Regions from separate parts of the Mesorhizobium sp. M0771 genome, predicted to be linked through region 1. Evidence: predicted binding sites of a transcription regulator. Region 1 holds the regulator's gene; the other holds the start of a gene.
The links. Region 1 encodes PhoB, which activates phosphate uptake and scavenging genes when phosphate is short. Its sites were predicted from a motif close to TGTCATNNANCTGTCAT; they were not measured.
Positions count from the first base shown of each region.

Region 2: NKI05_RS14940 (RNA degradosome polyphosphate kinase) is a predicted target of PhoB. The motif match lies at 2,567-2,583, and genes of this name have one in related genera.

Region 1 is NZ_JAMYPC010000020.1:53,534-58,094, reverse strand. Features, by position in the region: gene pstA (phosphate ABC transporter permease PstA) at 1-47, shown strand, start outside; gene pstB (phosphate ABC transporter ATP-binding protein PstB) at 65-889, shown strand; gene phoU (phosphate signaling complex protein PhoU) at 931-1,635, shown strand; gene phoB (phosphate regulon transcriptional regulator PhoB) at 1,652-2,341, shown strand; gene NKI05_RS25630 (ROK family protein) at 2,372-3,607, opposite strand; gene xylF (D-xylose ABC transporter substrate-binding protein) at 3,874-4,561, shown strand, end outside.
Region 2 is NZ_JAMYPC010000008.1:149,322-153,882, reverse strand. Features, by position in the region: gene ppx (exopolyphosphatase) at 1-219, opposite strand, end outside; gene NKI05_RS14940 (RNA degradosome polyphosphate kinase) at 219-2,411, opposite strand; gene NKI05_RS14935 (zinc-finger domain-containing protein) at 2,646-2,891, shown strand; gene NKI05_RS14930 (FAD-dependent monooxygenase) at 2,911-4,149, shown strand; gene NKI05_RS14925 (TIGR02117 family protein) at 4,369-4,561, opposite strand, start outside.

The DNA.
Region 1 (4,561 bases):
ACATCACCGCGATCGTGCTCCGGCGCCGCTTCGAGCGGCGCTGGTAGAAAAAAGGCAATTTGGTATGAACATCATGACCGAACAGTCCCTTGAGAATGCAGTGGGCGACAAAATGAACGCCAAGTCGAACGAAGTCATCAAGATGCGCGGCGACAAGGTCGGCGTCTTCTACGGCGAGAAGCAGGCGTTGTTCGACGTCAATCTCGACGTGCGTCAGAACCAGGTGACGGCGCTGATCGGCCCGTCCGGCTGCGGCAAGTCGACCTTCCTGCGCTGCCTCAACCGCATGAACGACACCATCGATTTGGCGCGGGTGACCGGCAAGATCACGCTCGATGAAGACGACATCTACGACAAGAACATCGATGTCGTCGAACTGCGCGCCCGCGTCGGCATGGTGTTCCAGAAACCCAACCCGTTCCCGAAGTCGATCTACGAGAACGTCGCCTACGGCCCGCGCATCCATGGGCTGGCCAAGCGCAAGTCCGACATGGACCAGATCGTCGAGCAGAGCCTGAAGAAGGCGGCGATCTGGAACGAGGTCAAGGACCGCCTGCAGGAGCCCGGCACCGGCCTGTCCGGCGGCCAGCAGCAGCGCCTGTGCATCGCGCGCGCCATCGCCGTGTCGCCGGAGGTGATCCTGATGGACGAGCCCTGCTCGGCGCTCGATCCGATCGCCACCGCCCGTGTCGAGGAGCTGATCGACGAACTGCGCCAGAACTACACGATCGTCATCGTCACCCACTCGATGCAGCAGGCGGCGCGCGTGTCGCAGCGCACGGCGATGTTCCATCTCGGCTATCTCGTCGAGGAGGGCGCCACCGACAAGATGTTCACCAACCCCGACGACAAGCGCACCCAGGACTACATTACCGGCCGCTTCGGCTGAGCCGTCCGGCGGGTGAATTTTCAGGCACGAGGACCAAGATCATGGGTGAACATACCGTCGCCTCCTTCGATGAAGAGCTCGGGCAGATCAGCAAGCTGATCCGCGACATGGGCGATCTGGCAGGCTCGATGGTCAGCGGCTCGACCAGGGCGCTGCTCAATTCGGACAATGCGCTGGCACAGCGTGTCGTTTCCGACGACGCCATCATGGATGCGCGCCAGCGCGAACTGGACGACCGCGCCATCACGCTGATCGCCAAGCGCCAGCCGATGGCCAACGATCTGCGCGCCGTGGTCGGCTCGATCCGCATGGCGGGCGACCTCGAGCGCATCGGCGACCTCGCCAAGAACATCGCCAAACGCGTCGGCACCGTGGGCTTGAGCGTCACGCCGCGCGACCTCTCGCACTCCATCGACGCCATGGCGCAACTGGTGCTGATCCAGGTGCAAGGCGTCGTCGAGGAATATGCCGCCACCGATGCGGCAGCGCTTGCAAAACTCAGGAATGACGACGAGCGCATCGACGTCAAATACACGTCCGTGTTTCGTGAGCTCTTGACCTACATGATGGAAGACCCTCGCAACATCACCGCCTGCACGCATCTCTTGTTCTGCGCCAAGAATCTTGAGCGCATCGGCGATCATGTCACCAACATCGCCGAAAATGCGTATTATGTGCTGACCGGCCAGCAATTGCCCGCCAATCGTCCGAAGCAGGACGAGACGGCGATGGCCACGCCGGCCTGATGAGGGTGAACTGCATATGATCGCGCCACGCATCATGGTCGTGGAGGACGAGGAGCCACTAGGCGTGCTCCTCCGCTACAACCTCGAATCCGAAGGCTATCAGGTCGAGGTGGTGACACGCGGCGACGAGGCCGAGATCCGCCTGCAGGAAAACGTGCCCGATCTCCTGGTGCTCGACTGGATGGTGCCGGCTGTTTCCGGCATCGAGCTCTGCCGGCGGCTTAGAGTGCGGCCCGAAACCGAGCGGCTGCCGATCATCATGCTGACCGCGCGCGGTGAGGAAAGCGACCGCGTGCGCGGCCTGTCCACCGGTGCCGACGACTATCTGGTCAAGCCATTCTCGACGCCGGAGTTCATGGCGCGCGTGAAAGCGCTGCTGCGCCGCGCCAAGCCGGAAGTGCTGTCGAGCGTGCTCAAGGTCGGCGACATCGTGCTCGATCGAGAATCGCACCGGGTCTACCGCAAGAAGAGCGAGATCAGGCTCGGACCGACCGAGTTCCGGCTGCTCGAATTCATGATGCGCCATCCCGGCCGCGTGTTCTCGCGCAGCCAACTGCTCGACAATGTCTGGGGCGAGACGATCTATATAGACGAGCGAACCGTCGACGTGCATGTCGGGCGGCTGCGCAAGGCCGTCAACAACGGCCGCATGCCGGATGTCATCCGTACCATTCGCGGCGCCGGCTACGCTATTAGGGAAGACTAGGATGCTGCGCGTCGCGCCGTTGCCGGCCATTCAGGCGACATGCTTGCCGGATTTCGCCTGAATGCCCGGCGCGAAAATCTCCTGGTCGACGAAGCCGAGCGCGCGCATGGCGCAGCCTTCGCGGATCAGCGGCAGCTCGTTGGGCTCGGTGTCGAAGGAGATCGATTTCGAGTGCTGGCCGCCGGCGGTCTGGGCGATCGCTTCGCGCAATGCCGGTTCGATCAGGTCGAAGGCGGCGGCGCTGACGCCGACCATGGCGACGGGTGCCGGATCGATCAGAGCAAACAGGCTGCCGAGGCCGAAGCCGAGCGCCTCACCGGCCCTGCGATAGGCTTCGCGCTCCGGGCCATCGGTTTCGCGGGCGCGCGCGGCGAGTGCGCGCATATCAGCGTCGCCGATATCGACCGGCTCGGCATCCTCGCCCATCATTTTGGCGCTGCGCCAGATGGCGTAGTTTCCGGCATAGGCCTCGACGCAGCCGCGCCGCCCGCAGCGGCAGAGCGCGCCGCCCGGACGGTGGATCATGTGGCCGAACTCGCCGCCCGAGGAATGGGTGCCGGTGAACAGTTCGCCTTTCAGCACCAGCCCCATGCCGATGCCGTGCGACAAGAGGATCGCGATGAAATTGTCGCGGTAGCGCTCGGGCTGGCGCCATTGCAGGGCCACCGCCATCATATTGCAGTCGTTCTCCATGGTGGCAGGAATGCCGAATTCCGCTTCCAACATGTCGGCGAAGGCAATGTCGGTCAGTGGCGTGATTGGCGACCACAGCATGGCCCGCGCCTGCGAATCGGTGATGCCCTGGATGCCCATGGCAATGCGGGCGATGCTCTGGACATCGAGGTCCGGGTCCGCGAGACGCCGCCCGACGATTGCTACGCATTCGCCGATCAGCTCGTCGCGCGGCATGGTCAGCGTGTCGAGCCGGCGCTGTTCTTCCGCGACCACCTGGCCGGCATAGTCGATGACGGTGACGGAGAGGAAGTTCAGCGACAGCACCACGGTCATGACCGCCGCCGCTTCCGGGTTGAGGCCAAGGCCGACCTGCGGCCGGCCGCGTTTCAGCGAGCCGGTCTCGCCAGGCTTGCCTTCAATCAGGATGCCTTCTTGAATTAGATCAGACGAGATTGCCGATATCGTCGAATGGCTGAGGCCGGTGGTCGCCGCAATCTCGGTCCGCGACGGCTGGCCGGCCCGGCGCACGGCCGAAATCACCATCGCACGGTTGCGACGGCGCAGATCGTCGTGGCGGATCCCAACCGACATTTGTTTTCCTCCCGGCCTCCTCGCGCCTCATGATAGTGAAGGCGTTCGACGGCACCAGCCAAATATTGGCAGACGCCGGCAGCCCTGTCATTGTTTATTGCGGAGCTCGAAAAAATGCGGCAACGCCATCAGAATCCATCATAATCGATGTTGACAGTGCCTTATCATTGAACCAGTATTTTTTCGAGGCTCGAAAAAATGGAGCCTCTTTGTGCAGGCCTTCGGGCCGGTTTTGTCGCGCCGTGGGCGGCGCAGGGAGGGTTATAATGAACAGATTTGCAGCCGCCATGCTGGCGGGTGTCGCCATGTCGCTGGCGCTGATGTCGGTCGCGCAGGCGAAGGACAAGGTCATCGGCGTGTCGTGGTCGAACTTCCAGGAAGAGCGCTGGAAGACCGACGAGGCGGCGATGAAAACGGCGATCGAAGCCGCCGGCGACAAGTACATTTCGGCCGACGCGCAGTCCAATCCCGGCAAGCAGCTGACCGACGTCGAAAGCCTGATCTCGCAGGGCGCCAACTCGCTGATCATCTTGGCGCAGGACGCCTCGGCCATCGGCCCGGCGGTGCAGAAGGCGCTGGACGAAGGCATTCCGGTCGTCGGCTATGATCGCCTGATCGAGAACAAGGACGTCTTCTACCTGACCTTCGACAACAAGGAAGTCGGCCGCATGCAGGCCCGCGAAGTGTTCAAGGCGAAGCCCGAAGGCAACTATGTCTTCATCAAGGGCTCGGGCTCGGATCCGAATGCCGATTTCCTGTTCTCGGGCTCGATGGAAGTGCTCAAGGAAGCCATCGACTCGGGCAAGATCAAGAATGTCGGCGAGGCCTATACCGATGGCTGGCTGCCGGCCAACGCCCAGAAGAACATGGAACAGTTCCTGACCGCCAATGACAACAAGGTCGATGCCGTGGTTGCGGCCAATGACGGCACCGCCGGCGGCGTTGTCGCCGCGC
Region 2 (4,561 bases), on a different contig from region 1:
ACGGCGGAACTCCTCCATCGAGCGCGTCACCGCCTCGGGGTCGAGCTTGCCGGTCGAAACGATGCCGCGGCCTAGGCCGGCCAGCATCTTTTCGTTGAACAGCAAGGTCGGCGAGCGCGCCAGCCCCTCATAGACGACAAGGCGGATCGAGTTCGAGCCGATGTCGATAATGGACAGCGGCCGGCGATCCTGCAGCCGGCCTTGGGACGTTGAAATCATCAGCCGGTGTTCTTCTTGCGACGCTTGAACTGCGCGATGCGCTTGGGCGCATGCGACTTCAGCGCGTCACCCCGTCCCGACAGGCTCGGATTGGTCATGAAATATTCCTGCGCGTTGAACGGTTCCTCACCCTCCTCCAGCACGACGCGCCGGGAGGTTCCGTCAGCCAATACGTCGAAACTTTGCTGGTTGTCCATGATGTTGCCCAGCATGATCTGGCCAAGGATCTGTTCATGCACCGTCGGGTTGGTGATCGGCACCATGGTCTCGACGCGGCGGTCGAGATTGCGTGGCATCAAGTCGGCCGAGGCGATGTAGACGATCGCCTCGTCCGACGGCAGGCCATGGCCGTTGCCGAAGCAATAGATGCGGCTGTGTTCGAGGAAGCGGCCGACGATCGACTTGACCCTGATGTTTTCCGACAGGCCGGGCACCTGCGGCCGCAGGCAGCAGATGCCGCGCACGACGAGATCGATCTCGACGCCGGCACGGCTGGCGTCATAGAGCGCATCAATGATGTTGGGATCGACGAGCGCGTTCATCTTCATCCAGATGCGCGCCGGACGGCCAGCCAGCGCGTGGGCGACCTCGTCGGCAATGTGCTTGAGGATACGGCTGCGCAGCGTAAACGGCGAGATGGCGATCCGCATCTCATCGGTCGGCTCGGCATAGCCGGTGATGAAGTTGAACAGCTGGGCGACATCGCGCGCGATCGTCGGATCGGTGGTGAAGAAGGACAGGTCGGTGTAGATGCGCGCGGTCACCGGATGGTAGTTGCCGGTGCCGAGATGGACATAGTTGCGCAGCTTGCCGTCCTCGCGCCGCACCACAAGCGACATTTTCGCATGGGTTTTGAGTTCGAGGAAGCCGAACACGACCTGGACGCCGGCGCGTTCGAGGTCGCGCGCCCAGCGGATGTTGGCTTCCTCGTCGAAGCGCGCCTTGAGCTCGACCAGGGCGGTTACCGACTTGCCGGCCTCGGCCGCGTCGACCAAGGCGCGCACGATCGGGCTGTCGTTGGAGGTGCGGTAGAGCGTCTGCTTGATCGCCACCACCTCCGGGTCGGCCATCGCCTGGCGCAGGAACTGGACCACCACGTCGAAGGATTCATAGGGGTGGTGGACGACGATGTCCTTCTCGCGGATGGCCGCGAAACAGTCGCCGCCATGCTCGCGGATGCGCTCGGGAAAGCGTGGATTGTAGGGGGTGAACTTCAGGTCGTCGCGTGGCACGGCGACGATCTCGGAAATCTGGCTGAGCGCCAGCGGGCCGGTCAGAACGCTGATGCGGCTCGAAGAGACGCCAAGCTCGCCGGCGACGAACTCGCGCAATTCGCCGGGCATCGACTTGTCGAATTCGATGCGGATGACCGAACCGCGGCGGCGCCGCTTCAGCGCCGTCTCGAACAGGCGCACGAGATCTTCCGACTCTTCCTCGACCTCGATATCGCTGTCCCGGATGATGCGGAAGGTGCCGGAACCCTTGACCTCATAGCCGGGGAACAGCTTCCCGATATAGAGGCCGACAGCCTCCTCCAGTGGAATGAAGCGAACGTGCTGCTTGCGGTCGGGCAGGCGGATGAAGCGCTTCAGCGCCACCGGCAGGCGCAGAAGTGCGCTCATCTCCTCGCCATTCTTGCGGTGGCGCAATTGCAGCGCCATCGAGAAGCCGAGATTGGGAATGAACGGAAACGGATGCGCCGGGTCGATCGACAGTGGAGTCAGGACCGGGAAGACCTGGTCCTGGAAATGGTCTTCCAGCCAGACTTTCTCATCCTTGGTCAGTGCATCGCGGGTGATGCTCTCAATGCCTTCCTTGTTGAGCAGCAGCATCAGCGCCGAAAGGCTGTTCTGCTGGTCCTCCTGCAGCCGCTCGACCTCGCGCAGCAATTGTTCCAGCTGCTGCTCCGGCGTGCGGCCGTCGGGGCTCTTGAGCGCAATGCCTTCGCGCACCTGGCCGGCAAGGCCGGCGACGCGGACCATGAAGAATTCGTCGAGATTGGCGGCTGAAATTGACAGGAAACGGACGCGTTCGAGCAGCGGATGGTGCTGGTTCTGGGATTCCTCGAGCACACGCCGGTTGAACTGCAGCCAGGAGAACTCACGGTTGACGAACCGATCGGGGTTGCCGCCCTCGGGGCTCGCCACCTCGACATTGATGAATTCGCTCTGCACCGGCTTCAGTTCGTTCATGGTTCCTGCTCTTCCCCCGCCAACCGTCCCTTGGAGCGCCGCTGGACGTGCCATGCCTCTAACACGCTTTTGTGGCGCATGACCCTTCGGCGAAAACCGTTCCGATTTCAGGGACATGCACTTAACCGGCTCAACGTATCCTCTGACAGGCTTTTGCGACAGTTTCATTTCATCGATCTTGCAAACAGGCCTGTTATGTTCCAGATGCTTTTCGACGAGATCAAGGAGACGACGATGGCAGGCGGTTCCATTCCCCATTTCCAGAACGATGCGGGCCATCCGGCAATCGACATCGGCGTCAAGGAATTCATGTGCACCGGCGCCAACCCGCCCTTCGACCACCCGCATGTGTTCCTCGACATGGGCGACGACAATGAAAAGGTCTGTCCCTACTGCTCGACGCTCTACCGCTATTCGGCGAAGCTGAGGGCGACGGAAACGCTGCCGGCTGGTTGCCTTTATATCGACCAGGCCGCCTGATCCTTCCGCGACAAGCCCGATGGAAGACATCAGGTCCCGGCAGGTCATAATCGCCGGGGCCGGCATCGCCGGGCTGACCGCTGCCCTTGCCTTCGCCGGACGGGGTTATCCGGTAAAGCTTATCGAACAGGCACAGCACCTCGAAGCGGCCGGCGCCGGCATCCAGCTTTCGCCCAACGCAACACGCATTCTTGGAAAACTCGGCGTGCTCGACCGACTGCTGCCCGCAGCGTTGCGGCCGGAAGCGGTCGTGCTCAAGGACGCCGGGACGCTGCGCGAACTGGCGCGGGTACCGCTCGGGCACGCCGCCGAAGCGCGCTGGCAGTCGCCTTATCTCGTTGCTCACCGCGCAGATCTGCAGGCAGCGCTGTTGGCGCAAATGGCTGAACGGCCGGAGATTGAGTTCATCACTGGCGCCCGCGTGACCGGCATCGTCAAAGACGCGCAATATGTCGCCGTGACCGCCGAAGTGGACGGCCGCGAGATCGAGGCACGCGGCAAACTGCTGGTCGGCGCCGACGGCGTCTGGTCGGCGGTCCGGGCGCAACTCGCAGGCGAGGACTTCGTCAAAAGCCGTTTTTCGGGCGAACTCGCCTGGCGAGTCACGATCGCGGCCGAGAGCGCCTCCGGCGAAGCCTTTGTCGCGATCGGCGCCGCCGACTGCGTCACCACGTTCCTGCATCCAGGCTTCCACATGGTCGCCTATCCCGTCAGCAAAGGCCGGGCCTTCAATCTCGCCGCCTTCACCAAGGGCGAGCGCATGGCCGAAGGTTGGTCGGGCCATGCCGATCCCGCGATCCTCACGGCTGCCCTGCGCGGCACCGCGCCGGGCCTGACGAAGCTTGTGGCACTGGCCGGCCCATGGACGGCCTTTCCGATCCACACCGTCGAACAGAAGCGGTGGACGAGCCCGCAGGGCATCGCGCTGATCGGCGACGCCGCGCACGCGATGACGCCGTTTGCCGCGCAGGGCGCGGCAATGGCGATCGAGGATGCCATCACGCTTGCCGACGCTATCGCCGATTTCCCTGGCGATCTGCCCAGAAGTTTTCGAATCTGGGAAAATCTTCGGCGGCCGCGTGTCGCCAAGGCCGCGCGTCGTGGGGCCGTAAACCGCCTCGCCTGGCATGCTGCCGGCCCGGTGGCGATCGCCCGCAATCTGTTCCTGGCCATGCGCTCGCCCGACAAGCTCGCCGCCGACCTCGATTGGCTCTATGGATGGCGAGCGGACACTCGGCAGTCTAGATCGTCGACGTAGCGATCCTTCCCACTCCCCTCTGTCCTGCCGGACATCTCCCACGCAAGGGGGGAGATTGGATGTCGCCGTCGCCTTCGCCAAAATCGCCGGCGTTGCAGCAGGAGCGCGGGCAAAACGGCTGATCTCCCTCTTGCGGGGGAGATGGCCGGCAGGCCAGAGGGGAGTGCTGTCCCGCTGACTTCAAAAGATCCAACACTGTCGCGGTGCGATGAAGGACTGCTAGTTATAAAACCGCATCGACAAGCCCAGCGAGGCCGGCAGCGGGTTCCACCAGCCGGTGCGCAGGCCGGCGGTGCGCAGGCCGGCGGCTGTCCAGGTGTTGCAGCCGACAAGCGCGTTGAAATGGCCGTTCGCCTCGAAGAAGCGGTCGAAGCTGGAATAGGCGGCGTTCTCGATGACGACCGGACCATGC